Regions from separate parts of the Streptantibioticus cattleyicolor NRRL 8057 genome, predicted to be linked through region 1. Evidence: predicted binding sites of a transcription regulator. Region 1 holds the regulator's gene; the other holds the start of a gene.
What was found. The regulator HrcA, encoded in region 1, represses chaperone genes, less so after heat shock. The targets are predictions, from matches to a motif close to TTNGCACTCNGNNNNNCNGAGTGCNAA.
Positions count from the first base shown of each region.

Region 2: SCATT_RS10265 (FmdB family zinc ribbon protein) is a predicted target of HrcA. The motif match lies at 6,944-6,970, and genes of this name have one in related genera.

Region 1 is NC_017586.1:1,720,212-1,735,002, reverse strand. Features, by position in the region: gene holA (DNA polymerase III subunit delta) at 1-948, shown strand, start outside; gene SCATT_RS07470 (TetR/AcrR family transcriptional regulator) at 983-1,576, opposite strand; gene SCATT_RS07465 (NADP-dependent oxidoreductase) at 1,766-2,701, shown strand; gene rpsT (30S ribosomal protein S20) at 3,024-3,290, opposite strand; gene lepA (translation elongation factor 4) at 3,576-5,444, shown strand; gene SCATT_RS07450 (hypothetical protein) at 5,640-6,044, shown strand; gene SCATT_RS07445 (AMP-dependent synthetase/ligase) at 6,252-8,129, shown strand; gene hemW (radical SAM family heme chaperone HemW) at 8,268-9,500, shown strand; gene SCATT_RS07435 (DUF3097 domain-containing protein) at 9,511-10,341, opposite strand; gene SCATT_RS07430 (MBL fold metallo-hydrolase) at 10,382-11,098, opposite strand; gene hrcA (heat-inducible transcriptional repressor HrcA) at 11,319-12,338, shown strand; gene dnaJ (molecular chaperone DnaJ) at 12,339-13,481, shown strand; gene SCATT_RS07415 (nitronate monooxygenase) at 13,546-14,613, shown strand; gene SCATT_RS07410 (16S rRNA (uracil(1498)-N(3))-methyltransferase) at 14,610-14,791, shown strand, end outside.
Region 2 is NC_017586.1:2,331,523-2,346,313, reverse strand. Features, by position in the region: gene SCATT_RS10300 (TetR/AcrR family transcriptional regulator) at 1-428, shown strand, start outside; gene SCATT_RS10295 (MFS transporter) at 656-2,200, shown strand; gene SCATT_RS10290 (MarR family winged helix-turn-helix transcriptional regulator) at 2,313-2,804, shown strand; gene SCATT_RS10285 (sigma-70 family RNA polymerase sigma factor) at 3,150-4,130, shown strand; gene SCATT_RS38950 (hypothetical protein) at 4,286-4,447, shown strand; gene mscL (large conductance mechanosensitive channel protein MscL) at 4,461-5,027, opposite strand; gene SCATT_RS10275 (hypothetical protein) at 5,124-5,411, opposite strand; gene SCATT_RS10270 (S-methyl-5'-thioadenosine phosphorylase) at 5,626-6,558, opposite strand; gene SCATT_RS10265 (FmdB family zinc ribbon protein) at 6,620-6,934, opposite strand; gene SCATT_RS10260 (MFS transporter) at 7,044-8,225, opposite strand; gene SCATT_RS10255 (potassium/proton antiporter) at 8,659-10,164, opposite strand; gene SCATT_RS10250 (penicillin acylase family protein) at 10,329-13,058, shown strand; gene SCATT_RS10245 (5-formyltetrahydrofolate cyclo-ligase) at 13,090-13,719, opposite strand; gene galU (UTP--glucose-1-phosphate uridylyltransferase GalU) at 13,813-14,724, shown strand; gene SCATT_RS10235 (molybdopterin molybdotransferase MoeA) at 14,721-14,791, shown strand, end outside.

The DNA.
Region 1 (14,791 bases):
ACCCTGGCCGTGGGCCAGGAGGACCTGCTGCTCGACCGCGCGGTCGCCGAGGTGGTGGCCGCCGCCCGCGCGGCCGACCCCGACACCGACGTGCGCGACCTGACCCCGGACGCCCTCCAGCCCGGCACGCTCGCCGAGTTGGTCAGCCCCTCGCTCTTCGCCGAACGCAAGGTCGTCGTCGTCCGCAACGCGCACGACCTGTCGGCGGACACCGTCAAGGACGTCAAGGGCTACCTCGACGCCCCCGCGGAGGAGATCACCCTCGTCCTGCTGCACGCCGGCGGCGCCAAGGGCAAGGGGCTGCTCGACGCCGCCCGCAAGGCCCGCGCCCGCGAGGTCGCCTGCGCGAAGCTGACCAAGCCCGCCGACCGGCTGGCGTTCGTGCGCGCCGAGTTCCGTACCGCCGGGCGTTCGGCGACCCCCGAGGCGTGCCAGGCGCTGGTGGACGCGATCGGCAGCGACCTGCGGGAGCTGGCCTCCGCCTGCGCCCAGCTCGGCGCCGACGTCGAGGGCACCGTCGACGCGGCCGTGGTCGCCCGTTACTACACCGGCCGCGCCGAGGCCACCGGCTTCGAGGTGGCCGACCTCGCGGTCACCGGACGCACCGCCGAGGCGCTGGAGCGGCTGCGCTGGGCGCTGGCGGTCGGCCAGCCGCTGCCCGGCATCACCTTCGCGCTGGCCTCCGGCGTCCGCGCCATCGGTAAGCTCGCCACCGCCCCGCGCGGCGCCCGCCCCGGCGATCTCGCCCGCGAACTCGGCATGCCGCCCTGGAAGATCGACCGGGTACGGCAGCAGATGCGCGGCTGGTCCGGGGACGGGGTCGCCATGGCGCTGCGCGCGGTCGCCGAGGCCGACGCCGCGGTCAAGGGCGCCGGGGCCGACCCCGCCTACGCCCTGGAGAAGGCCGTGGTCACCATCTCCCGCGCCGCCCGCTCCCGCCGCGGGTAGCGCTCCCGCCGGCTCCGGCACGGCACCGTCGGCGTCACCGCCGCGCCGCCTCCGCGTCGGAGGCGGCCAGGGCGGCGGTGAGGGCGTGGACGTCGGCGAAGGTGTCGCGCAGCAGCCGGTCGAGGTCGTGGCCAGGGTTGACGAACCAGACGGCGGCGGCGTGGCTCATGGCGGCCATGGCGACCCGGGCGGCCAGTGACGCCGTGGGTCCGGCGACGCCCCGGCCGTGCAGCGCGGTCGCCAGCGCGTCGGTGAGGGCGGCCGTCTTCGCCTGGTGGCGTTCGCGGAGCGCGGGGGTGTCGGCGATGACGCGTCGCATCGGCTCGACCAGCGGGCGGTTCTCCTCCATGACCGGCACCACCGTGCGGAAGGCCCACAGCAGGGCCGGCAGCGGCTCCAACTCCTCGGGCGCGTCGGCCACCCCGGCGACCAGGGCGTCCCGCAGGTCGGCCTCGCTCGCGAAGAACACCTCGCGCTTGTCGGCGTAGTGCCGGTAGAAGGTGCGCTCGGTGACGCCCGCCCGGGCCGCGATCTCGGCCGTCGTGACCCGGTCGAAGCCGTGCTCCCCGAAGAGTTCGGCGGCTGCTTTCTGGAGGCGCAGGCGCGCCGGCCGTCCGTCACGTGGCATGTCCCCACTATAGGCCCGTAGTGACAGCACCTGACGTCACAAGGCCCCAAGGTAGCGACAGGGTCTGACGCTACGTGTTACGGTCGCCGGGTCACCTCGTTGCGACAGTCTCTGTCGTTACGTTCCGTCGCCCATCCGGCTCGGCCGTTTCCTCCGGAGAAGACCATGAACCAACCAACACCCCCCACCATGAACGCCATCCGCTTCCACGAGTACGGCGAAGCCACCGACGTGCTCCGGCTGGAACGGGCCGACGTACCGGTCCCCGGCCCCGGCGAGATCCGCGTGGCCGTCCACGCCTGCGGGCTCAACCCGGCCGACTGGGCGCTGTGCCGCGGCCTGTTCACCGGTCAACTCCCGCGCGGCATCGGCCTGGAGGTCTCCGGGACCGTCGACGCGGTCGGCGCGGGCGTCACCGGCGTCGCCGTCGGCGACACCGTCCTGGGCGCGGCCGACTACGCCGGCGGCCACAGCGCCGGCGCGGCGGACTTCGCGGTCCTGACGCACTGGGCCCACGTGCCCGAAGGGCTCGATCTCGTCCAGGCCGCCGCGCTGCCGATGGCGGTCGAGACGGCCTACCGCAGCCTGGAACAACTCGCCGTCACCGCGGGCCGCACCCTGCTGGTCCACGGCGCCGGGACCATGATCGGCTTCGCGGCCGTGCAGATAGCCCTGGACCGGGGCGCACGGGTGATCGCCGCCGCCGGCCCCACCTACGCCGAACGCCTGCGCGCGCTGGGCGCGACGGTGACCTCGTACGGCGACGGGATGGCCGAACGGGTCACGGCGGCGGCCGGCGGACCGGTGGACCTCGTCCTGGACACCGCGCCGCCCGGCGGCGTACTCCCCGCCCTCGTGCGCGTCGCGGACGGCGACCCCCGACGGGTGCTCACCGTCAGCGACCCCGACGGCGTCGGGCTCGGGGTCCGTACCTCCTTCGACGAGGACGCGTCCAAGGCGCTCCGCTACGACGTGCTCGGCGAGTTCGCCCAGCGCGCCGCCGAGGGCCGGTTCTCCATACCCGTGGCCCGCGTCTTCCCCCTGGCGGACTGGCGCACGGCGGCGGAGACCAGCCTCGGCGGCCGGGCCCGGGGCAAGCTCGTGCTGCTCCTCGACCGCTCCTGAAACGTCCGGGAACGCCGAAGACCCCGGCTCCCGCGCCGGGGGAAACGGCGGGGGACCGGGGTCTTCGGTGAGGCTGGGCGCCGCACCCGCGTGGCGAACGCGAACGCGTGCGGCGCGGAAAGGGTGCCGGGGCGGAGCGGGTGAGAGGGACCGCTGGGTCCTTCCCGGCGGAAGTTCAAGCGCCGGGCGTCGTACCGCCGAGGCGGCGGCGCCCGAGACCGTGGACTCCCTGGGGCCGGATCCGGTCAGCGCCGGGGCCGGGCGCGGGGGTCAACCCGCGAGCGGCTCGGCAGGACCGGTCGGCCCGGTGCGGAAGCGGTGGTCAGCCCTTGAGGGAGGCGACCGAGGAGGCCAGCGCCGACTTCTTGTTGGCGGCCTGGTTCTTGTGGATGACGCCCTTGCTGACGGCCTTGTCGAGCTTGCGCGCCGCGGCGCGGGCGGCCTCGGTGGCCTTCTCGGCGTTGCCGGCCTCGACGGCCTCGCGGGTGCGGCGGATGGCGGTCTTCAGCTCGGACTTGACGGCCTTGTTGCGCAGCCGCGCCTTCTCGTTGGTCTTGTTGCGCTTGATCTGGGACTTGATGTTCGCCACGAAGAAGCCTCTTCAGGTTTTGACTGGTACGGGTGTCGGCCGTACCCGTCGCATGACGTCGACGGGACCAACCGCGGAGCGGGAGGAACCGGGAACGCCGAGCGGCGGACGGCCTGGCGGTCTCGGGTGAGAGGGCCACGAGACACAGCGCCCCAGGTTACCAGGGAGCCGATGACGCTCCCAAACCGCTCGCCGCCGCGCGGTCGTGGGACTATGGAGGCTACGTATCGATCCGACAAGGCCCCAGGCGCCCTCACCAGGCGTCGGCAAGAAACAGGACCCTGCGTGCCCGCGACCCCATCCCACGTGCCGGAGCCGAGCCGTACCGACCCGGCGCTGATCCGCAACTTCTGCATCATCGCGCACATCGACCACGGCAAGTCGACACTCGCCGACCGGATGCTCCAGCTCACCGGCGTCGTCGAGCAGCGCCAGATGCGCGCCCAGTACCTGGACCGCATGGACATCGAGCGTGAGCGCGGCATCACGATCAAGTCGCAGGCGGTCCGGCTGCCCTGGGCGCCCACCAGCGGCGAGGGCAAGGGGACGACCCACGTCCTCAACATGATCGACACCCCGGGCCACGTCGACTTCACCTACGAGGTCTCCCGTTCCCTCGCCGCCTGCGAGGGCACCATCCTCCTGGTCGACGCCGCCCAGGGCATCGAGGCGCAGACCCTCGCCAACCTCTACCTGGCGCTGGAGAACGACCTCACGATCATCCCGGTGCTCAACAAGATCGACCTGCCCGCCGCCCAGCCGGAGAAGTACGCCGCCGAACTGGCGCACATCATCGGCTGCGACCCCTCCGAGGTGCTCAAGGTGAGCGCCAAGACCGGCGAGGGCGTGGCCGAGCTGCTGGACAAGGTGGTGGCCGAGGTCCCGGCGCCGGTCGGCGTGGCCGACGCCCCGGCCCGCGCGATGATCTTCGACTCGGTCTACGACTCCTACCGCGGCGTCGTCACCTACGTGAAGGTCGTCGACGGCCGGCTCTCCAAGCGCGAGCGCATCCAGATGATGTCCACCGGCGCCGCCCACGAGCTGCTGGAGATCGGCGTCTCCTCGCCGGAGATGACCGCCGCCGACGGCCTCGGCGTCGGCGAGGTGGGCTACCTGATCACCGGCGTCAAGGACGTCCGCCAGTCGAAGGTGGGCGACACCGTCACCCGGCTCCACAAGGGGGCGACCGAAGCGCTCGGCGGTTACAAGGACCCCAAGCCGATGGTCTTCTCCGGGCTCTACCCGCTGGACGGCTCGGACTACCCCGAGCTGCGCGACGCGCTGGACAAGCTCCAGCTCAACGACGCCGCCCTGGTCTACGAGCCGGAGACCTCCGCCGCCCTGGGCTTCGGCTTCCGCGTCGGCTTCCTCGGCCTGCTCCACCTCGACGTGATCCGCGAGCGGCTGGAGCGCGAGTTCGGCCTCGACCTGATCGCCACCGCCCCCAACGTGGTCTACCGCGTGATCATGGAGGACGGCAGCGAGCACACGGTGACCAACCCCAGCGAGTTCCCGGTCGGCAAGATCGACGAGGTCTACGAGCCGGTGGTGCGCGCCACCGTGCTGGCGCCCAGCGAGTTCGTCGGCGCCATCATGGAGCTGTGCCAGTCCCGGCGCGGCAGCCTGCTGGGCATGGACTACCTCTCCGAGGACCGGGTGGAGCTGCGCTACACCCTGCCGCTCGCCGAGATCGTCTTCGACTTCTTCGACCAGCTCAAGTCGAAGACCCGCGGCTACGCCTCGCTGGACTACGAGCCCACCGGCGAGCAGATCTCCGACCTGGTCAAGGTCGACATCCTGCTGCACGGCGACAAGGTGGACGCCTTCTCCGCGATCCTGCACAAGGACAAGGCGTACGCGTACGGCGTGCGGATGGCCGGCAAGCTGCGCGAACTCATCCCGCGGCAGCAGTTCGAGGTGCCGATCCAGGCCGCCATCGGCAGCCGGGTCATCGCCCGGGAGACCGTCCGCGCCATCCGCAAGGACGTCCTCGCCAAGTGCTACGGCGGTGACATCTCGCGTAAGCGCAAGCTGCTGGAGAAGCAGAAGGAAGGCAAGAAGCGGATGAAGATGGTGGGCAACGTGGAGGTGCCGCAGGAGGCCTTCATCGCCGCGCTCTCCACCGACGAGGGCGACGCCAAGGCCCGCAAGTGAGCGGCTCGTCCCCCCGAGCCGCCGCATAAGTAGCATCACCGCACCGCACGGCACCGCGCGTTCGGGTGGTTGCCGAAAAACCGCGCCGGTCCCGGTTTCTCCGGGGCCGGCGCGGCCGTTACCCACGATGGCGGTGTCCTCGCGCGGCACGAGGGTCGTGACCGGTGCCGGTGCGCCGCCGGAAAGGGGTGCACAGTGAGTGATTCCGCGATGGCCAGGCGGATGCTGCTGGCCGCAGCCGGTTCGGCGGTCGCGCTCGGTTCGGCCTGCCCGGCCGCCATGGCCGCCTCGGCCGACGCCTTCGACGGCCGGCACCTGAGCGCCAACCAGGGCGCGGGCTGCGCCTCCCACACCCTCGCGCTCGTCGGCGACCACGTACTCCACCACGGCCGGCTGCCCAAGGTGTTCAACCACTACCGCGGCGGCGGCCTGCCCGTCGACGGCGTGGCGGCGCTGTGCGAGGCGGTCGACGAGAAGGAGGCCAAGGACGGCAGACAGGGACCGCTCGGACTCCTCGGCGGCCTGCCGCTGCACGGCAACCCGCTGAACGCGGTCCACCAGCTGCCGGTCGGCGCCAGCCCGCTCGGCCACACCGGCTGAACGCCCGCCGGACGGGTACGTTCCCGGGCGGGCCCGGCGCCCACCTGGTGCGCCGCTTACTCGTTGTACATAGCAGCCATCCCGTCGGTCACTCTTCGAACCAACGGTCCGTAGCCCCTTACAAGCCGGGGGTCCGGCGTCTACCCTGATGCCTGCTCGGAGGTTACTCGTGAGTCACCAAGCACAGCAGCGGGCCCGGAGGTTGGCGTGACCGACGCACAGACACTGATCGACAACCGGCCGCCCTCCGTGGCCGGGCTCTTCCTCCAGCGGGTCGAGGAGACGCCCGACGCGGAGGCGTACCGCTTCCCGGTGCCCGCGGGCGACGGTTCCGAGCAGTGGCGTTCGCTCACCTGGGGCCAGGCCGCCGAGCGGGTCTTCGCCATCGCGGCCGGCCTGATCGACCTCGGGGTCCGCCCCGAGGAACGGGTGGCCATCGCCTCCGCCACCCGCGTCGAATGGCTCCTCGCCGACCTCGCCGTGCTCTGCGCCGGCGCCGCCACCACCACGGTCTACCCCAGCACCAACGCCGACGAGTCCGCCTTCATCCTCGCCGACTCCGGCAGCCGGGTGCTCTTCGCGGAGAACGCCGGACAGCTCGCCAAGGCCCGCGCCCACCGCGCCGAGCTGCCCGACCTCGCCCACGTGGTGCTCCTCGACGGCGCCCCGGACGAGGACGCTGCCGCCGACGGCTGGGTGCTCACCCTCGCCGACCTCGAACGGCGTGGCGCCGCCTACCTGGAGCGCCACCCCGAGGTCGTCAAGAAGAACGTCGCCGCCATCACCGCCGACCAGCTCGCCACGCTGATCTACACCTCCGGCACCACCGGCCGCCCCAAGGGCGTACGGCTGGTCCACGACTGCTGGTCCTACATGGCCAAGGCGATCGCCGCCACCGGTCTGATAGGCGCCGACGACGTGCAGTACCTGTGGCTGCCGCTGGCCCACGTCTTCGGCAAGGTGCTCACCGCCGGGCAGATCGAGGTCGGCCACGTGGTGGCGGTGGACGGCCGGGTCGACAAGATCATCGAGAACCTGCCGGTGGTCCGGCCCACCTACATGGCGGCGGTGCCGCGCATCTTCGAGAAGGTCTACAACGGGGTGGCCGCCAAGGCCCGCGAGGGCGGCGCCGCCAAGTACCGGATCTTCCAGTGGGCGGCCGGGGTGGCCCGCGAGTACGCCCGGGTGACCCAGGAGAACCGGCGGGCCAGCGGCAGGGCCTCGGCGCCCTTCAAGCTCGCCGCGCAGCACGCCGTCGCCGACAAGCTCGTCTACGCCAAGCTGCGTGAGGCGTTCGGCGGCCGGCTGCGGGCCTGCATCTCCGGCTCGGCCGCCCTCGCCCCGGAGATCGGCTACTTCTTCTCCGGCGCCGGCGTCCACATCCTGGAGGGGTACGGACTCACCGAGTCCAGCGCCGCCTCCTGCGTCAACCCCGGGGAGATGTACCGCACCGGCACCGTCGGCAAGCCGCTGCCCGGCACCGAGGTGCGCATCGCCGAGGACGGCGAGATCCTGCTCCGCGGCCCCGGCATCATGCGGGGCTACCACGGGCTGCCGGAGAAGACCGAGGAGGTGCTGGAGGCCGACGGCTGGTTCCACACCGGCGACATCGGCGAACTCTCCGACGACGGCTTCCTGCGCATCACCGACCGCAAGAAGGACCTGATCAAGACCTCCGGCGGCAAGTACATCTCGCCCGTCGAGGTCGAGGGCAGGTTCAAGGCGCTCTGTCCGTACGTCGGCAACGTCCTGGTGATCGGCGCCGGACGCAACTTCTGCACCGCCCTGATCGCCCTGGACGAACCCACGATCACCGCCTGGGCCCGCGAGCAGGGCCTGCCGCACACCGACTACGCCGCCGTGATCGCCGCCCCGCGGACCCGCGAACTCGTCGAGGGCTACGTCGCCCAGGTCAACGAGGGCCTCCAGCGCTGGCAGACGATCAAGAAGTTCCGCCTGCTCCCGCGCGACCTCGACGTCGAGCACGGCGACCTCACCCCCAGCCTCAAGCTCAAGCGCCCGGTGGTCGAGCGCGAGTTCAAGAACCTGATCGACGAGATGTACGCGGGGGCGGTCGAGGCGTAGCGCGGGGGTACGGGGGTCGTCCCCCGGGAGGTGGGGGCCGCGGGGGCGGTCGAGGCGTAGCGCGGTCCCCCCGGGCGTGACCGGGGTCGCGTCCGCCGGGGCGGCGGGAACGCCGGGGCGATGCCGGACAATGGCGGTATGCCTTCCGTACTGCCCGACGGCGAACCCATGCCCGCGGACGGGTCGCTGCCCGGTCACGCCCTCGCGGGCGCCGCCGGCCGGCCGCTCGGCTTCTACCTGCACGTCCCGTACTGCGCCACCCGCTGCGGGTACTGCGACTTCAACACCTACACGGCGAGCGAGCTGCGCGGTTCGGGAGGGGCGCCGGCCTCGCGGGACAACTACGCCGAGACGCTGGTGGAGGAGGTCCGGCTGGCCCGCAAGGTGCTCGGGGACGACCCGCGGCAGGTGGCGACGGTCTTCGTGGGCGGCGGCACCCCGACGCTGCTGGCCGCCGAGGACCTGGGCCGGATGCTCGCCGCGATCCGGGACGAGTTCGGGCTCGCCCCCGGCGCCGAGGTCACCACCGAGGCCAACCCCGAGACGGTGGACCCGGCCTACCTGGAACGGCTGCGGGCGGCCGGCTTCACCCGCGTCTCGTTCGGCATGCAGAGCGCCCGGCAGCACGTGCTGCGGATCCTGGAGCGCACCCACACCCCCGGTCGCCCCGAGAAGTGCGTCGAGCAGGCCCGCGCGGCCGGCTTCGACCACGTCAACCTCGACCTGATCTACGGCACCCCGGGGGAGAGCGACGACGACTGGCGGGCCTCCCTCGACGCGGCGATCGGGGCCGGCCCCGACCACGTCTCCGCCTACGCCCTCATCGTCGAGGACGGCACCCGGCTCGCCCACCGCATCCGGCGCGGCGAGATCCCGATGACCGACGACGACGTCCACGCCGACCGCTACCTGATCGCCGAACAGGCCCTCTCCGACGCCGGATTCCACTGGTACGAGGTCTCCAACTGGGCCACCACGAAGGCCGGCCGCTGCCGCCACAACGAGCTGTACTGGCGCGGCGCCGACTGGTGGGGCGCCGGCCCGGGAGCGCACAGCCACGTCGGCGGCGTGCGCTGGTGGAACGTGAAGCACCCCGGCGCGTACGCCCAGGCGCTCGCCGAGGGCCGTACCCCCGGGGCCGGCCGCGAGGTCCTCACCGACGAGGACCGCCGGGTCGAGCGCGTCCTGCTGGAACTGCGCCTCGCCGACGGCTGCCCGCTGGACCTGCTGCGCCCGGACGGCGCCCGGGCCGCCGCCCGCGCCCTCGCCGACGGACTCCTCCAGCCCGCCCCCTACCAGGCCGGCCGCGCCGTGCTCACGCTGCGCGGGCGGCTGCTGGCGGACGCGGTGGTACGGGACCTGGTGGACTGAACCCTCCGGCTCAGGCGGGCGTCGTGACGTGGTCGATCAGGTGCTCCACCGCGCCCAGCAGCTCCGGCTCCAGGTCCTTGTAGCTGCGTACGCTCGCCAGGATCCGGCGCCACGCCGCGCCGGTGTGCTCCTCCCAGCCCAGCGCCCGGCACACCCCGGTCTTCCAGTCCTGGCCGCGCGGCACGGTGGGCCAGGCGGGGATGCCCACGGCGGCCGGCTTGACCGCCTGCCAGACGTCCACGAAGGGGTGGCCGACCACCAGGACGTCGGGGCCGCCGACGCGTTCGGCGATCCGGGACTCCTTGGAACCGGGCACCAGATGGTCGACGAGGACGCCGAGGCGGGCGTCGGGACCCGGGGCGAACTCCGCCACGATGCCGGGCAGGTCGTCCACGCCCTCCAGGTACTCCACCACCACGCCCTCGATCCGCAGGTCGTCCCCCCAGACCCGTTCGACCAGCTCGGCGTCGTGGCGCCCCTCGACGTAGATGCGCCCCGCCCTGGCCACCCGGGCCCGGGCGCCGGGCACCGCGATCGAGCCGGAGGCGGTCAGCCGCGGCCCGGCCGGAGCGCGCCCCGCCGGGGCCGGACGCACCAGGGTGACCACCTGGCCGTCGATCATGAAGCCCCGGGGCACCAGCGGGAAGACCCGGTGCTTGCCGAAGCGGTCCTCCAGCGTGACGGTGACCCCCTCGGCGGTCTTCTCGCAGCGCACCACCGCGCCGCAGAAGCCGGTTCCGACCTCCTCCACCACCAGGTCCGGCTCGGCCGCCACCTCCGGCGCCGGCTTGGACCGCTTCCAGGGCGGGGTCAGATCGGGGCCGTAACTCCTGCTGCGCATGGGCCAGATGGTAACGAGCCGCCCGCCGGACGGCCCCGGCTCACCCCACCGCGAAGCGGCGCGCCAGCGCGTCCCGCTGGGCCCGGACGAACCGCGCGTCCACCACCGCGCCGTGCCCGGGGACGTACACCGCGGTCTCCCCGCCCAGCTCCAGCAGCGCGTCGAGCGCCGCCGGCCACCGCCCGGGCACCGCGTCCGGACCGGCCTGCGGCTCCCCGGACTCCTCGACCAGATCGCCGCAGAAGACCACGACGGGGGTGCCGGGCACCACCACCGCCAGGTCGTGCCCGGTGTGGCCGGGGCCGGGGTGGACCAGCAGCGCCTCGCGTCCGCCGAGGTCCAGCGCGTGCCGCCGGTCCACCGGGTGGCCCGGGGTCACCAGCGCGTCCACCGCCCGCCGCGCCTCCGGTCCGGCCACCCCGTACCGCACCGCGTCCTCACCCAGCTCCGCACGCCCCCGCGCCAGTACCCCGGCCAGCCCCGCCTGCCCGTACACCGCCGCCTCCGGGAACGCCGAGGCGCCCAGGACGTGGTCGAAATGGGCATGGGTGAGGGCCAGATGGGTGACGTCCCGCCCGGTCAGATCGCGCACCTCCCGGCGCAGCCGTTCACCCTCCGGCACCGTCGAGCCGCTGTCGATCAGCAGCACCCCGTCGGTGCCGACCACCACCCCGATCGTCACGTCCAGGAACGCCAGCCTGCGCCGGGCGACCCCCGGCGCCAGCCGCTCCCACCCGTCCCGCTCCGTCTTCTCCACGCCCGGCACGCTAGCCGGACGCACGTCGTCCCGCCCGGCGACCGTGCCGCTCCGCGCCCGCGCGCGGTACCGTGACGCGCGCCGCGGAACGGTCCGGCACGCGGCGGCCCTTGCCCACCCCTTGCTACCCGGCCGTACACTGGCTCAGGGAATCTGGCACTCGCATCGGCTGAGTGCCAGGGGGAAGGACCCGTCGGACCCACGGCTTGGAGGTGCGCGCGTGCTGAGCGAACGCAGACTCGAAGTCCTGCGCGCCATCGTCCAGGACTACGTCGGCACCGAGGAACCCGTCGGTTCCAAGGCGCTCACCGAGCGGCACAAGCTCGGCGTGTCGCCCGCCACCGTGCGCAACGACATGGCGGTGCTGGAGGAGGAGGGGTTCATCCAGCAGCCCCACACCAGCGCCGGGCGGATCCCGACCGACAAGGGCTACCGCCTCTTCGTCGACCGGCTGGCCGGCGTCAAGCCGCTGTCGGCCGCCGAGCGCCGCGCCATCCAGAACTTCCTGGACGGCGCGGTCGACCTGGACGACGTGGTGGCCCGCACGGTACGGCTGCTGGCCCAGCTCACCCGGCAGGTGGCGGTGGTGCAGTACCCGTCGCTGACCCGCTCGACGGTGCGCCACGTGGAGCTGCTCTCGCTGGCCCCCGCACGGGTGATGCTCGTCCTGATCACCGACACCGGACGGGTCGAGCAGCGCCTGGTGGACTGCCCGGCGCCGGTCGGCGAGACGGTCCTGGCCGATCTGCGGGCCCGGCTCAACAGCCGGGTGGTCGGCCGCCGCTTCACCGACGTCCCCTCGCTCGTGCAGGACCTGCCGGACTCCTTCGAGCACGACGACCGTCCGACGGTCTCCGTGGTGCTCGCCACCTTGCTGGAGACGCTGGTGGAGGAGACCGAGGAACGGATCATGCTCGGCGGCACCGCCAACCTGACGCGGTTCGCCCATGACTTCCCCCTCACCATCCGCCCGGTCCTGGAGGCCCTGGAGGAACAGGTCGTCCTGCTCAAACTCCTCGGAGAAGGGGCGAAGGACAGTGGCGTAACGGTACGAATCGGTCACGAGAACGCGCATGAGGGCCTGAACTCCACATCGGTCATCGCGGTGGGTTACGGTTCGGGCGACGAGGCGGTCGCCCGGCTGGGCGTGGTCGGACCGACCCGGATGGACTACCCCGGAACGATGGGAGCGGTACGCGCAGTGGCGAGGTACGTCGGACAGATCCTGGCGGAGTCGTAAGTGGCGACGGACTACTACGCGGTCCTGGGCGTCCGGCGTGACGCCGGACAGGACGAGATCAAGAAGGCGTTCCGCCGACTCGCTCGCGAGCTCCACCCGGACGTCAACCCGGACCCCAAGACCCAGGAGCGGTTCAAGGAGATCAACGCCGCTTACGAGGTCCTCTCCGATCCGCAGAAGAAGCAGATCTACGACCTCGGCGGCGATCCGCTGTCCGCCTCCGGCGGGGCCGGCGGCGCGGGCGCCGGCGGCTTCGGCGCGGGCTTCGGCAACTTCAGCGACATCATGGACGCCTTCTTCGGCACGGCGTCCCAGCGCGGCCCGCGTTCGCGCACCCGGCGCGGCCAGGACGCGATGATCCGGCTGGAGATCGAGCTGGACGAGGCGGCCTTCGGCACCACCAAGGAGATCCAGGTCGACACCGCCGTCACCTGCACCACGTGTGCCGGTGAGGGCGCCGCCCCGGGCACCGCGGCGCAGACCTGCGACATGTGCCGCGGCCGGGGCGAGGTCTCCCAGGTGACCCGTTCCTTCCTCGGCCAGGTGATGACCTCCCGGCCGTGTCCGCAGTGCCAGGGCTTCGGCACCGTGGTGCCGACCCCGTGCCCGGAGTGCGCCGGCGACGGCCGGATCCGGTCCCGGCGCACCCTCACCGTCAAGATCCCGGCCGGTGTGGACAACGGCACCCGCATCCAGCTGGCCGGCGAGGGCGAGGTCGGCCCCGGCGGCGGCCCCGCCGGTGACCTGTACGTGGAGATCCGCGAGCTGCCGCACCAGGTCTTCCAGCGGCGCGGCGACGACCTGCACTGCACGGTGACCATCCCCATGACGGCCGCCGCGCTCGGCACCAAGGTGCCGCTGGAGACGCTGGACGGCCTGGAGGAGGTGGACATCCGGCCCGGCACCCAGTCCGGCCAGTCGATCCCGCTGCACCAGCGCGGCATCACCCACCTGCGCGGCGGCGGCCGGGGCGACCTGGTGGTCCACGTCGAGGTGCAGACCCCGACCAAGCTCGACGCCGAGCAGGAGGAGCTGCTGCGGCGGCTGGCCGTGCTGCGCGGCGAGGAGCGCCCCTCCGGCCACTTCCAGCCCGGCCAGCAGGGGCTCTTCTCCCGGCTGAAGGACGCCTTCAACGGCCGCTGAGCCGTTCCAGGAGCGCCCCCGGGCCGCCCGGGGGCGCCGCGGCCGGCCGTGCCAGGATGGAGCCATGCCAACCCTGACCGAGCTGCTGCCGCTGCCCGTCGTCCAGGCGCCGATGGCCGGCGGGGCCTCCGGCCCGGCGCTCGCCGCCGTGGTGAGCGGCGCCGGTGGCCTGGGCTTCCTCGCCGCCGGGTACAAGACGCCGGAGGCGGTGCGGCGGGAGATCGCGGAGGTACGCGCGCTGACCGCGCGGCCGTTCGGGGTCAACGTCTTCCTGCCGCAGCCCGCCGCCGACCCGGCCGCCGTCGCCGCCTACGCCGCCCGGCTGGCCCCCGAGGCCGACCGGTACGGCACCGCGCTCGGCGACCCCGGCGCGGGCGATGACGACGCCTACGACGCCAAGGTCGCGCTGCTGCTGGCGGATCCGGTGCCGGTGGTGAGCTTCACCTTCGGCTGCCCGGAGCCCGCCGTGGTCGAGGCGCTGCGCCGGGCCGGTACGTACACCGTGGTCACCGTCACCTCCGCCGCCGAGGCGGTCGCGGCCCGCCGGGCCGGGGCGGACGCGGTCTGCGCCCAGGGCACCGAGGCCGGCGCCCACCAGGGCCGCCACCACGACGACCCGGGCCGGGACGCCACCGCGACGACGCTTCAGGCGCTGCTGCCCGCGGTCCGCGAGGCGGCCGGGCTGCCGGTGATCGCGGCCGGCGGGATCATGGACGGCCGGGGGATCGCGGCGGTGCTGGCGGCCGGCGCCGAGGCGGCCCAGCTCGGCACCGCCTTCCTGGCCACCGCGGAATCCGGCGCCCACCCGCTGCACAAGCGGGCGCTGACCGATCCTGGTTACGACCGCACCGAGCTGACCCGGGCCTTCTCCGGCCGCCCGGCCCGCGGGCTGGTCAACCGCTTCCTGCGCGAGCACGGCCCGGCCGCCCCGGCCGCCTACCCGGCCGTCCACCACCTGACCAGCCCGCTGCGCAAGGCCGCCGCGGCGGCCGGCGACACCGAGGCGATGGCGCTGTGGGCCGGGCAGGGCCACCGGCTCGCCCGCGAGCTGCCCGCCGCCGAACTCGTCCGCGTCCTCGCCGCCGAGCTGGCCGAGGCCCGCGGCGCGCGCACCCCGGGGCGGGCCCGGTGACCGCCCCCGTCTTCGTCGTCCCGCCCGGCGCGCTGCCCGCCGCCCCCGGCACCCGCGTGGTGCTCGACGGGCCGGAGGGCCGGCACGCCGTCTCGGTGCGCCGGCTGCGCGTCGGCGAGGAGATCGTGCTCACCGACGGGGAGGGCACCGGCGCCTACGGCACGGTGGCCGCCGTCGA
Region 2 (14,791 bases), 610 kb from region 1:
TGCTGTACCGGACGGCCGAACGCGCCGAAGCCGTACTGGCCGAGGAGGCGGACGTCTTCGATGCCCTCTGCCGTTTCGTGCACGACGCGGCCGAGGAACGGGTCGGCGCCCTGTGTACCTTGCTCACCGGTGCCTTCGACGACGGCGACCCCGAACTGGACGCCGCCCGCGACCACTTGGCCGCGGCCGTCGACGCGCTGGTGGACCGCGCCCGCTCCTCCGGCCGGCTCCGCCCGGATGTGGGCGTGGGTGACCTGATGGTCGCCCTCTCGCAGCTCAGCCGCCCGCTGCCGGGCACCGGACGCTGCGAACTCGACCAGTTCCTCCACCGGCACCTGCAGTTGTTCCTCGACGGCCTGCGCGCACCCGCGCGATCCGTCCTGACCGGCTCCCCCGCGACGCTGGAAGACCTCCAGAAGAAATCCTGAGTTCACACCCGCACGCCACACTCACCTTTGCCTTCACCACTACCCCTGCCCATGCCCGACGGCACCGCCGGGAGCGGGCAGCGCTGTCGCCGACGGCGCTGACGACGCCCGCCCGGCACCGGCAACGCCCCGAAAATCAGGGGCGTTCCCGACTGATCCCGCATAGCATCACCAAACGTCCCAAAGTAATCCCCTCCTGCCCTCCGCATCACTAGGTGGACCTCTTCATGCCTGCTCGGCCCTCCCCGACCGCCGCCCCCGCCGCGGGGCTCGACCCCAAGCGCTGGAAAGCGCTGGTCTTCATCGCCATCGCGCAGTTGATGGTCGTCCTCGATGGCACGATCGTGAACATCGCGCTCCCCTCCGCCCAGCACGACCTCGGCATATCCGACGGCAACCGGCAGTGGGTCATCACCGCCTACACCCTTGCCTTCGGCGGACTGCTGCTGTTCGGCGGCCGGATATCCGACCTCGCCGGACGCAAGCGTGCCTTCATCGTCGGCCTGATCGGCTTCGCCGGGGCCTCCGCGCTCGGCGGCGCCGCGGTCAACACCGGCATGCTGCTCGGCGCCCGGGCCCTGCAGGGTGTCTTCGGCGCGCTGCTGGCCCCGGCCGCGCTCTCCCTGCTCGCCGTGACGTTCACCGAGGCCAAGGAGCGCGCCAAGGCGTTCGGTGTCTTCGGCGCCATCGCCGGTGGCGGTGCCGCCCTCGGCCTGATCCTCGGCGGGGTGCTCACCGAGTACCTCAACTGGCGCTGGGCGCTCTTCGTCAACATCTTCTTCGCCGTGATCGCCGCCCTCGGCGCGGCCGCCAACGTCAACGAGCCCGTCGGCAGCCGCAACCCCAGCCGGCTCGACATCCCCGGCGTCCTGCTCGCCACCGCCGGCCTGGTCGCCCTCGTCTACGGCTTCACCCGCGCCGAGAGCGACGGCTGGTCCGCCGGGGTGACCATCGGCCTGTTCGTCGGCGCCGCCGTGCTGCTCGTCGCGTTCGTCGTCGTCGAGTCGTTCGTCAAGGCCCCGCTGCTGCCGCTGCGCGTGGTCACCGAACGGAACCGGGCGGGCGTCTACCTCTCGCTGGGCCTGGCCGTGATCGCCATGTTCGGCCTCTTCCTCTTCCTCACCTACTACCTGCAGATCGTCAAGGGTTACTCCCCGATCACCACCGGCCTCGCCTTCCTGCCGATGGTGGCCGGCATGATCACCGGGTCCACCCAGATCGGCACCCGGCTGATGACCCGCGTCCCGCCGCGCTTCCTGATGGCCCCCGGCTTCCTGGTGGCGGCGCTCGGCATGCTGATCCTCTCCCAGATCTCGGTGGACAGCGCCTACGCCTCGGTGGTCCTGCCCGGCCTGGTCCTGCTCGGGCTCGGCATGGGCACCGCGTTCATGCCCGCGATGAGCCTGGCGACCTACGGGGTGCAGCCCCGGGACGCCGGTGTCGCCTCGGCGATGGTCAACACCTCGCAGCAGGTGGGCGGTTCGATCGGCACCGCGCTGCTGAACACCATCGCGGCCAGCGCCACCACCGCCTACGCCACCGCCCACGTGGCCGGGGTGCGCACCCCGCAGGCGGTCGCGCGGCTCAAGCTCGACGCCATGGTGCACGGCTACTCGACGGCGATCTGGTGGGCGCTGGGCATCCTGGTGGTCTCCTCCGCGATCGCCTTCGCGCTGCTCAACGCCGGTCACCAGGGCGGCTCCGCCCCGCTGGCGTCCGGCGGGACGCAGGACGAGGAGATCGAGGTGCCGATCCCGGTGATCGCGCACTGACGCCTCGCCGAGGCCGTCGAGGTCGCTGAGGCTGCTGAGGTTCGGGTCCCGTCCCCGGTGGGGGCGGGACCCGGCTCGTTTTTGAAGGTTCAAGCAGCCGTAGTCTTGGCATATGGCGACGACGGAACCTCGTTGGCTGGACGAGCGGCAGCAGAAGACCTGGCGTGCCTACATGGCCGCCACCCAACTGCTCTCCGACCACATCGACCGGCAGCTCCAACGGGACTCCGGCATGCCGCACACCTACTACAGCCTCCTGGTGTGGCTCTCCGAGACCCCCGGCCGCCGGATGCGCATGACCGAACTCGCCGAACGGTCCAAGATCACCCGCAGCCGCCTCTCGCACGCGATCTCCCGCCTGGAGAAGGACGGCTGGGTACGCCGCGAGGACTGCGCCACCGACCGGCGCGGCCAGATGGCCGTCCTCACCGAGCAGGGCTTCAAGGCCCTCCGGACGGCCGCCCCCGGCCACGTCGAGGCGGTGCGCACCGCCGTGTTCGACCGGCTCACCGAGGAACAGGTCGGACAACTCGGCGAGATCATGCGCACGATCGCCGAAGGGCTCGCCCCGCAGGGCCGCCCCGACCTGCCCTGGCTGCGGTGACGGAGATCTCATCGAGGACGCGGACGCGCCGCCGAAGCAGTGGCGGCCCCCGCCCCGGAGCCTTGACGACCAGGGTCGCACCGCCTCTGAGCTGCGCGGATACCACGGTCGACGTCCGCGGGCCGAACGGGGCCGACGCGGCGCGGCCCGCAGGGTACCGCATGATCGCCGAATTCGTTGATCCACTTGGGAATTCTGTCCCGATTGCAGTCGTTGTTTCCCGGTGAGTGGGCACCCGTGGAGTGAGCCGGAGGGAGGGACACCGTCCGGGACACACCGGATGTCCAGGCCGGGAGCGACAGCCTCCCGACAGGAACGTGACCGCATCACGCAGAGGGAGCACGCATGGCAACCCGTGCCGTCGCCCGCCGTCAGTCCGACGGGCCCAGCAGCGTTCGCGCCACCGGCGGCGAGGTGGCCGACCGCGATCTGGTCGGCATGTACCTCGACGAGATCGCGCGGACCCCGCTCCTCGACGCGGCGCAGGAGGTCGAGCTCTCCCGGGTCATCGAGGCCGGGGTCTACGCCCAGCACCTCCTGGACGAGGGGAAGAGCGCCGAGGGGGCCACCGAGGAGGAGCTGCGCGCCCTGGTGGACGCCGGTGAGCGCGCCAAGGACGTCTTCATCCGCTCCAACCTGCGCCTGGTGGTGGCCGTCGCCCGGCGCTACCCGCGCAGCGGCCTGCCGCTGCTCGACCTGATCCAGGAGGGCAACGCGGGTCTGGTCCGGGCGGTGGAGAAGTTCGACTACACCAAGGGCTTCAAGTTCTCCACCTACGCGACCTGGTGGATCCGCCAGGCGATCACCCGGTCGATAGCCGACCAGTCGCGCACCATCCGCCTGCCGGTGCACCTCGTGGAGGAGCTGGGCCGCATCCGCCGGGTGCAGCGCGAGTTCAACCGCGAGCACGGACGCGACCCGGAGCCCGCGGAGATCGCCGCCGAACTCGGCGCCAGCCCCGAGCGCGTCGTCGACGTCCTCGACTGGGCCCGCGACCCGGTCAGTCTCAACATGGCGGTGGACGACGAGGGCGAGACCCAGTTCGGCGACCTGGTCGAGGACACCTCGGCGGCCTCACCGGAGGACTCGGTGCTGGTGATGCTGCGCCGCGAGGAGCTGGAGGAGCTGATCGGCCGCCTCGACGGCCGCACCGCCTCCATCATCCGTGCCCGCTACGGCATGGAGGACGGCAAGGAACGCACCCTCACCGAGGTCGGCAAGCAGCACGGCCTCACCCGGGAACGCATCCGCCAGATCGAGAAGCACGCCCTGGTCGAGCTCAAGCGCATGGCGCGCGACACCGGTCTCGCCTACGAGGCCGCCTGACCCCGTCCTCCTCGCACCAAGGAGCCGCCTTGCCCCCCGATCCGCCACCCCTCACCGTCCCCTGCCCCGAAGCCCCGGCGAGCCCTGAGCACGCCGGGGCTCGCGCATCCCGCACCGGCGCGGGAGGCGGCCCGGCGCGGCCGTACGCTTGAGGCATGAGCACGCCTCCCGAGCCGACCGGCCTCGTCTTCGACGACCCCCTGGACCAGCCGTCGCCGGACGACACCGACCGGGGCTGGGGCGACCGCCCCGCGACCGTCTCCTCCGCCGCCGACCTGGCACGCTTCCTGGACGAGAAGCCCCCTCACCACCTCTGAGGCCGCCGCCCGGCTACGCCTCCTCGCCGGAGCCGGAGCCCGGGCCCGGGCCCGATCCCGCGTCGGACCGGGAGCGCTGCGCGACCACGGAGGCCCCGGGGGACTGGGCGCGGAGGGCGTCGCGGATCTCCCGCAGGAGCACGATGTCGGGGGTCTCCTCGGCCGGTTCGGGCTCCTTGTCCTGGGCGAGCTTGGCCGTGCGCCGGGCGAGGAAGCGGGACATCGGGACCACCATCAGGAAGTAGACGACGGCCGCGGTGATCAGGAAGTTGAGCACGGCGCCCAGCACCGAGCCCCACGCCACGGCCACCCCCTGCGTCACCTTGCCCGTGGCGTCCACCGTGCACGGGGCCTTGATGCACAGCGTGTAGCCCGCCAGGTCCTTGGTGCCGAAGGCGCCGACCACCGGGTTGATCACCCCGTTGACCACGGAGTTCACGATGTTGGTGAACGCCGCGCCGATGACCACCGCGACGGCCAGATCGACCACGTTGCCGCGCATCATGAACTGTTTGAAGCCGCTGAGCAGCCCCTGCTTCTTCTCACTCGCCGTGTCGCTCAAGGCGCCGACCTCACTCATGCCGATGACAGAACGGCTCCGCAACCTAGAGGACCCCGGGCGGGGGCTGTCCAATCGGCCGTGCGCACGGGTGAACGAGGAAGGGGGGGCAGCGGCTCAGCGCGGCGGCTCGGCACACCCCGCGCCCGGCCTCGGCGGGGGAGCGGCACCGGCCGCGCAGGCGCCGCCACCCGTGGTCGCCGCCGTCGCCGCGGCGGCGAGCGCCGCGGCCGTCAGCGCCAGACCGGCCGTGCGGGACCGGCGCCTTCGGCGGACGAACCGCCGGGCGTGCGCGGGACCGCCGCCGGCCACCCGGATCGGGGGCAGCTCCGGCACCCCCTGGCACGGCGGCAGGGCACGCTCGAAACGGCGTGCGGGCTGGGCGGGAAACAACTGGCGAGCCATGACGACCACCGCTTCCGTCGGATGTCGGATGCCGCGGCCCGGGCGTTCCCGGCCGTGCCGGGGCCCGTCCGCACCACCGCGTCGGACGGCGCCACCCGGCCGGGCGTTCCCGGGCCGATCCGCCCGGCGGACCGGACGGACGCCCCCTACGATGCCGTGGTTTCCGCGATCGCGGGCAAGCCTGTGGACGACCCACAGGCTGTGGACAACTCCGTCACCTCGTCGGGTGGTCCACCAGGGCGTCCAGCCCGGTGTCGAGGCCGTCGAGGGCGTGCGCGCACAGGCAGTCGCGGGCCTCGGTGGCGGGGAGCGCGGCGACGACGTCGAAGAGCACGGTGCGCAGCCGGTCGACGTTGGCCGCGAAGACGGCGAGGACCTCGTCGTGGGAGACGCCCTCGCCGGTCTCGGCACCGGCGTCCAGATCGGTGACGAGCGTCAAGGAGGTGTAGCACAGGCCGAGTTCACGGGCGAGGACCGCTTCGGGGTGACCGGTCATGCCCACCACCGACCAGCCCTGCGCCGCGTGCCAGCGGGATTCGGCGCGGGTGGAGAAGCGCGGCCCCTCCACGACCACCAGCGTGCCGCCGTCCACCGCGGGCCAGCCGCCGGCCCGGGCGGTGGCCACCGCCGTCCGCCGCCCCACCGGGCAGTAGGGGTCGGCGAAGGCCACGTGGACGACGTTGGGCACGGTGCCGTCCGGCAGCGCCTCGCCGTCGTAGTAGGTCTGGACGCGGGACTTGGTGCGGTCCACGATCTGGTCCGGGACGAGCAGCGTGCCCGGCCCGTACTCCGGGCGCAGCCCGCCCACCGCGCAGGGGCCGAGCACCTGGCGCACGCCGACCGACCGCAGCGCCCACAGGTTGGCGCGGTAGTTGATGCGGTGCGGCGGCAGGTGGTGCTTGCGGCCGTGCCGGGGGAGGAAGGCCACCCGGCGGCCGGCCACCTCACCGAGGAAGAGCGAATCGCTCGGCGGGCCGTACGGCGTCTCGACCGTGATCTCCGTCACGTCGTCGAGGAACGCGTAGAAACCGGAGCCGCCGATGACCCCGATCCCGGCCTGATGGGCGAAACCGTCGCCGGGCCCCCCGTGGGGGACCCCGCCGAGGTCCGCGCCGCCGTCACCTACGTTGCCGCTGCTGTCCGCCATGGCCACACCCTAACGGGGCACGCCCGCGGCGCCAGGGGGCCGGCAGCGGCACCCTTGGGCGTCAGGCGGCGGAGCTGGTGCTCGCGGCCGACGACGAGCCCGACGACCCGGAGGACGACGAGCCCGACGAGGACGAGGACTTGGCGTCCGAGCCGTTCGAGGAGCCGGACTTGGCGGCCGGGCTGCTGCTGGACGAGGAACCGCGGCTGTCGGTCCGGTAGAAGCCGGAACCCTTGAAGACGACACCCACCGCGGAGAAGACCTTGCGCAGGCGGCCCTGGCAGCTCGGGCACTCGGTGAGCGCGTCGTCGCTGAACTTCTGCACCGCCTCGAGGCCCTCGCCGCACTCGGTGCACTGGTACTGGTAGGTCGGCACTTGCTCCTCCTGGCACTCTCACTCGATGAGTGCTAACGACGCTCCATAGTGCAGCATTCCCGCCCGTCAGTCCACCGAGAGCCGCATCACTCGCCCGCCCGGCGCACGCTCACCCCTGGACCGACGCCCGCGCCGCCAGCCGTCCGCGCAGCGCCACCAGCACCAGCGCGGCCACCGCGGTACCGGCCAGCGGCACCAGGAAACCGGTGCTCGGGCCGAGGTGGTCCGCGAGCTGACCGGCCACCGTGGAGGCCGCGGCCTGCCCCAGCCCCACCGCACCGGTCAGCCAGGTGAACGCCTCCGTGCGCGCCGAGGCCGGCACCAGCGTCTCCACCAGGGTGTAACCGGTGATCAGCGACGGCGCGATGCACAGCCCGACCAGCAGCCCCGCACCACCCAGCAGCGGCACCGAGTGCAGCGCCCACAGCGGGGTGCACGCCAGCGCCAGCAGCGGGTAGGCGGTCAGCAGCCGGCGCTGCGGCGTCGACTTCCAGGCGATCGCGCCGCACACCACCCCGGTGAGCATGTTCCCGGCCGCGAACGTGCCGTACAGCAGCCCGTTGATGCCCGGCTCGCCTATCGACTGGGTGAACGCGGTCAGCGACACCTGCATGCCGCCGAAGACCGCGCCGATGCCCAGGAACGCGCCGGCCAGCACCCGTACCCCCGGTACCGACAGCGCCGAGACGCGGGTGCCGCGTTCCCCGGCGACGCGCGGGCCGGGCTTGGGCGCGGTACGGCGCTGCGCGGCGAAGAACAGGCCGCCCAGGAGCGTCAGCCCCGCCTCGGCGACCAGCCCGGCGGCCGGGTGCACCGAGGTGCACAGCGCGGTCGCCAGCACCGGTCCGATCACGAAGGTGAACTCGTCCGTCACCGACTCGAACGCGGCGGCCGTCGCCATCAGCGGGGTGCCGCCCAGCCGGTCCGCCCAGCGGGCCCGCACCATCGGCCCGACCTGCGGCACCGAGGCGCCCGAGGGCACCGCGGCGGCCAGCAGCGCCCACAGCGGGGCGTGCCCCAGCGCCAGGGCGATCAGCAGCGCCACCGAGGCGGCGTGCACCAGCACGCCCGGCAGCAGCACCGCGCTCTGCCCGAAGCGGTCGGCCAGCTTGCCGCTCTGCGGTGCGAAGAGCGCCATCGACACACCGGTGACCGCGGAGACCGCGCCGGCCGTGCCGTACGAGCCGGAGGTGTGTTCCACCAGCAGCACGATGCCGATGGTGAGCATCGCGAACGGCTGACGGGCGACGAAGCCGGGGAGCAGGAACGTCCAGGCGCCCGGGGAGCGCAGGAGCTGCCCGTACCCGGGACGCCGCGAGGCGTCACCGGGCGGTCGGGCCTCGGGGCGCCGCTGGGCGCCCCGCCCCGCTGCGGGGTCCGGCGGTTCGGGTCGCGCGTGCTCGTTCTCGGTGACCGTGGACGCCACGGCCTGGGCCTTTCTGCCGCCTGGTAGCGCATCGGGTGGTGGTGCCACGCGCGATGCGCCGAGAGCTGTCCTCTCGCGCAGTGCCCGCGGTAGATACCGGGCCCGCGCCGAGCGAGGTGGCTCGGGGGCCCTGGCCGCCGTACGGTCGCGCCAGCTCTGCGTCAGGCAGAGTTGGGGGTTTACAACGTCCGACCATAGTAACGGTAAAGAATCCGTGGTCAGCCCCGGTGACCCGGGTCACCCGGCGGGCGGGTGCGGATCCGGCCACGCGATCGGGGGATCTGGCCGGAAACCGCCGTCACGTCCGCCGCCGGTCCTCCGCCGGGGTGCCCAGCCAGCCGGCCAGCTTGCCGCCGCTGCCGACCGCCCGCAGCCGCCGTTCCGCCGCGTCGCGGACCTGGTCGGTGGCGACCACCAGCAGCTCGTCACCGCGCCGCAGCACGGTCTCCGGCCCGGGGACGAAGCTCTTGCCCTCCCGCACCACCAGGGTCACCCCGGAGCCGGACGGCAGCCGCAGCTCGCCCACCTCCACGCCGTGCATCCGGGAGCGCTCCGGTATCGACACCGACAGCAGGTGCCCGCGCAGCCGTTCCAGCGGCGCGGACTCTATGCCCAGGTCGGCGGCGGCCTCCGGGGTGCCCAGCCGCAGCCGGGTGGCGAGCCAGGGCAGGGTGGGCCCCTGCACCAGGGTGGAGACGATCACCAGCACGAAGACGATGTTGAAGATCCGGTGGCTGTCCGCCACCTGGTGCACCACCGGGATGGTGGCCAGCACGATCGGCACCGCCCCGCGCAGCCCGGCCCAGGACAGCAGCACCTGCTCCCGCCACCGGATCCGCAGCGGCGCCAGCGTCGCCGTCACCGACAGCGGCCGGGCCACCAGCGTCAGCGCCACCCCGATGACGATCGCCGGGATCAGGTCCTCGCCCAGCTCACGCGGGTTGACCAGCAGCCCCAGCAGCACGAACATGCCGATCTGGGCCAGCCACGCCACCCCCTCGGCGAAGCCACGGGTGGCCGGCCGGTGCGGCAGCGCGGCGTTGCCCAGCACCAGCGACGCCAGGTAGACCGCGAGGAAGCCGCTGCCGTGCGCCAGCGCGCCCCCGGCGTACGCCAGCACCGCCAGCGCCATCACCGCTATCGGATACAGACCGGAGGCGGGCAGCGCGACATGGCGCAGCGCGAGCGCGCCCAGCTTGCCGACGGCCAGGCCCACCGCCGCGCCGATGGCCAGCTCCGCGGCGATCGTGGCGATCAGCACGTACCAGTGGTCCACCGGGCCGGCCGAGCTGAAGGCGACGACCAGGATCACCACCGGGGCGTCGTTGAAGCCGGACTCGGCCTCCAGGACGCCGTTGAGCCGGGCCGGCAGCGGCACCTTGCGCAGCACCGAGAAGACCGCGGCGGCGTCCGTGGAGGAGACCACCGCGCCGATGATGAGCGACGGCCGCCAGTCGAGACCCGTCAGGTAGTGCGCGGCGGCGGCGGTGACCCCGACGCTGATCGCCACCCCCGCGGTGGAGAGCGCCACCGCGGCCGGCACCGCCGGTCTGATCTCTTTCCACTTGGTGCCCAGACCGCCCTCGGCGAGGATCACCACCAGCGCCGCGTACCCCAACACCTGTGTCAGCTGGGCGTCGTTGAACCGCACCCCGATGCCGTCCTGACCCATCACGACACCGAGGCCGAGATAGATCAGCAGGCTCGGCAGGCCGCTTCGGGACGACACCCTGACCGCCGCTACGGCGACCAGCAGTACCGCTGCGGAGACCAGCAGGATCTGGTTGAGGCGGTCGACAGACAGTGCGCGGTCCTTCCGTTAAGGGGGCGGGCCGGAACGGGAGTTCGTTTCCCTGCCTAACATTTTACCTGTACTTGAAATTCCGGGGTCCGCGTCCCCCGTGGTCCGTGGCTGCCCATATGGTTGCTGCCAGCACTTCGGTCCACCCTGCCCCGCGAAGGACAGCGATGCCCGCCAACCCCTCCGGCCCGCCCGCGAAGAAGAAGGGCCGCCGCGCACGACTCGTCGTGATCCTCGTGGTGCTCCTGCTCGTGGCAGGCATCGGCTACGGGTCGTACTGGAGCGTCAGTACGGTCCGAGCCTCGTTCCCGGTGACCACCGGCACCCTGAAGCTCAACGGGCTCACCGCGCCGGTCCAGGTCAAACGTGACGACCACGGGATTCCGCAGATCTACGCGGACGACGCCGCCGACCTCTTCCGCGCCCAGGGCTACGTCCAGGCCCAGGACCGCTTCTGGGAGATGGACGTGCGCCGCCACCTGACGGCGGGCCGGTTGTCCGAGATGTTCGGTTCCGGGCAGGTGGAGAACGACGCGTTCATCCGCACCCTCGGCTGGCGCCGCGTCGCCCAGCAGGAATGGGACACCCAGCTGTCCCCCACCGCCAAGGCGTACCTGCGGGCCTACTCCGACGGCGTCAACGCCTACCTGTCCGGCCACCACGGATCCGCCCTGTCGGTGGAGTACGCGGTGCTGGGGCTGACGCACAGCTACACCCCGGAGCGGTGGACCCCGGTCGACTCGATCTCCTGGCTCAAGGCGATGGCCTGGGACCTGCGGAGCAACATCAAGGACGAGATCGACCGCGCCCTGATGACCAGCCGGTTGACCCCGGCCCAGATAGCGCAGCTGTACCCCGAGTACCCGTACGGCCGCAACCGCCCGATCACCGGCGGCGGTTCGGTCACCCCGGACGGCTCCGAGTACGTGCCGGCCGGCCGCACCGCCACCGGGGGCGGCCAGACCACCTCGCAGCGCTACCCGAACGCGCAGCTGTCCGCGCTCAGCCGCACCATCGACCAGCTGCCCGCGCTCCTCGGCCCCTCCGGCAACGGCATCGGCTCCAACTCCTGGGTGGTTTCCGGCACGTACACCACCACCGGCAAGCCGATGCTCGCCAACGACCCGCACCTGGCGCCCCAGATGCCGTCGCTGTGGTACCAGATGGGGCTGCACTGCCGCACCGTGAACGCCGCCTGCCCCTACGACGTCTCCGGCTACACCTTCTCCGGCATGCCCGGCGTGGTCATCGGCCACAACCAGGACATCGCCTGGGGCATGACCAACATGGGCGCCGACGTCACCGACCTGTACCTGGAGAAGGTCACCGCCGACAGCTACCTGTACGACGGCAAGCAGGTGCCGTTCCGGACCCGGCAGGAGACCATCAAGGTGGCCGGCGGCAGCAGCCGGGTGATCACCGTGCGGGAGACCAGGGACGGCATGCCGCTGATCTCCGACCGCAGCGACGAGATGGCCGAGGTGGGCCAGAACGCCCCCGTCGGCCAGACCGCCCCCGACCGCCGCGACGGCTACGCGGTGGCGCTGCGCTGGACCGCGCTGACCCCGGGGAAGACGATGGAGGCCGTCTTCGAGCTCGACCGGGCCACCGACTTCACCCACTTCCGCAAGGCCGCCCAGGACTTCGCGGTGCCCGCGCAGAACCTCGTCTACGCCGACACCAGGAACAACATCGGCTACCAGGCGCCCGGCATGATCCCGGTCCGCCACAAGGTCACCGGCGGCATCCCCGACGACGGCCGCTACCCGGTGCCCGGCTGGGACCCCGACTACCGCTGGACCGGCTACATCCCGGCCGCCGCGCTCCCTTGGGAGTACAACCCCAAGCGCGGCTACATCGTCACCGCCAACCAGGCCGTCACCGACAAGAAGTACCCCTACCTGCTCACCGACGACTGGGGCTACGGCACCCGCAGCCAGCGCATCAACGACCTGATCGCCTCCAAGATCGCCGGTGGCGGCAAGATCTCCATGGACGACATGCAGTCCATGCAGATGGACGACAGCAGCGAGATCGCCAAGCTGCTCGTGCCCTACCTGCTCAAGGTCGACATCTCCGACCCCTACGTCCGCCAGGCCCAGCAGCTGCTGGAGGGCTGGGACTTCAACCAGGACGGCGACTCCGCGGCGGCGGCCTACTTCAACGCCGTGTGGCGCAACGTCCTCAAACTCGCCTTCGGCAACAAGCTGCCCAAGGAGGTCCGCCCCAAGGGCCAGTGCCTGCGCGTACCGCCCGCCGGCGGCTCCGGCCCGGTGGACGACCTGGGCACCCCCAAGCTGGTCACCGAATGCGGTCAGCGCGACCCCGCCGAGGCGCAGCCGGACGGCGGCGACCGCTGGTTCGAGGTGGTCCGCGCGATCCTGCCGGACGCCACCAACCCGTGGTGGAACACCTCCACCACCGGCGCCAAGAACGGCACCGACCGCGACCAGCTGCTCGCCAAGGCCATGAAGGACGCCCGCTGGGAGCTGACCTCCAAGCTCGGCAAGGACATCAACACCTGGAGCTGGGGCCGGCTGCACAAGATGACGCTGCGCAACCAGACCCTGGGCACCCAGGGCCCGGCCATCGTCAAGTGGCTGCTCAACCGCGGCCCCTGGCAACTCGGCGGCGGTGAGGCCGCGGTGAACGCCACCGGCTGGAACGCGGCGGCCGGCTACGACGTCGTCTGGGTGCCGTCGATGCGGATGATCGTCAGCCTCGACGACTTCGACAAGTCCCGCTGGATCAACCTCACCGGCGCCTCCGGCCACGCCTACGACGCCCACTACTCCGACCAGACCGCGATGTGGGTCGACGGGCAGCTGCTGCCCTGGGCCTACAGCGGCGGCGCGGTGGACAAGGCCGCCCAGGACAAGCTGACGCTGACGCCGTAGGGCAGGGCGCGCGGTGCGGTCGCGGAGGGGGTCAGACGGTGAACCGTCCGGCCCCCTCCGGCGTCACCACGGCGTGCACCGGACGGTCGTGCGCCTCGGCCGGCAGCCGCTCGACCACCTCGTGCGCGTAGAGCAGCACCACCAGCAACGGCTCCGCCCCGGCCCGCTCCAGCCGTTCCAGCACCCGGTCGTAGCTGCCCCCGCCGCGGCCGAGCCGCATCCCGCCCGCGTCCACCGCCAGCCCCGGCAGCAGCACCACGTCGGCCGCGAGCACCGCGTCCGGGCCGAGCGGCGGCTGCGCCGGCTCCAGCAGTCCGCGTCCGGCCGGCAGCAGCGACCCGGGGCCCTCGTACACCGCCCAGTCCAGGTCGTTGTCGCCGAGCAGTACCGGCAGCAGTACCCGCGTCCCGCGTTCCCGCAGCGTCTCCAGCAGCTGCCGGGTACCGGGCTCGCCGCCCACCGAGACGTAGGCCGCCACCGTGCCGGCCGTGGCGATCTCCGGCAGGGTCAGCGCCCGCGCGGCCAGTGCCCGCTCGGCGGCGGAACGTTCCCGCGCCGACAGCGCGCGCCGGCGCCGCAGCAGCTGCGCGCGCAGCGCCCCCTTGTCCGCCGCCGGGCCGCCGCCACCCGGTGTTCCGGCACCGTCCACGCTCGAGTCCACGACCGCTCGCCGTCCCTTTCCCCACGTCCGCTACCTGTGGATATCGGCCGGATTTTTGGTGTTGATCACCCGGCCAGCGGTTATCGTGCGCACATGACACTCGCGCGCCCCCGGATCAGCAAGGCTGTCATCCCCGCCGCCGGTCTCGGCACCCGGTTCCTGCCGGCCACCAAGGCGACCCCCAAGGAGATGCTGCCGGTCGTGGACAAGCCGGCGATCCAGTACGTCGTCGAGGAGGCCGTGGCAGCCAAGCTGACCGACGTCCTGATGGTCACCGGCCGCAACAAGCGCCCGCTGGAGGACCACTTCGACCGCAACTACGAGCTGGAGGAGGCGCTCACCCGCAAGGGCGACGACTCCCGGCTCGCCCGGGTGCAGGAGTCCACCGACCTGGCCACCGTGCACTACGTCCGCCAGGGCGCGCCCAAGGGCCTCGGCCACGCCGTGCTCTGCGCCGAGCCGCACGTGGCCGACCAGCCGTTCGCCGTCCTCCTCGGCGACGACCTGATCGACCCCCGCGATCCGCTGCTCCAGCGCATGATCGACGCACAGGAACGTTACGGCGGCAGTGTCGTCGCGCTGATGGAGGTCGATCCGGCCCAGATCCACCTGTACGGCTGCGCGGCCGTCGAGGAGCTGCCCGGCGACGGGGACGTGGTGCGGGTGACCGATCTGGTGGAGAAGCCCAGCGCCGCCGACGCCCCCTCCGCCTACGCGGTGATCGGCCGCTACGTCCTCGACCCCGGCGTCTTCGACGTGCTCCGCCAGACCCCGCCCGGACGCGGCGGCGAGATCCAGCTCACCGACGCCCTGCGGGTGCTCGCCGACTCCGAGGTGCCCGGCGGTCCGGTGCACGGGGTGCTCTTCTCGGGGCGGCGCTATGACACCGGCGACCGCGCCGACTATCTTCGTGCGATCGTACGACTCGCCTGCGAACGCGAAGACCTGGGGCCCGACTTCAGGTCCTGGCTTCGCCGTTACGTCACGGAGGAAATGCAACCGTGAGCAGCCCTGACAACGCCGCGGGCGCGCCCGGCCGCCCGGCCGACGAGGACCGTGTCCGGTCGGTCGA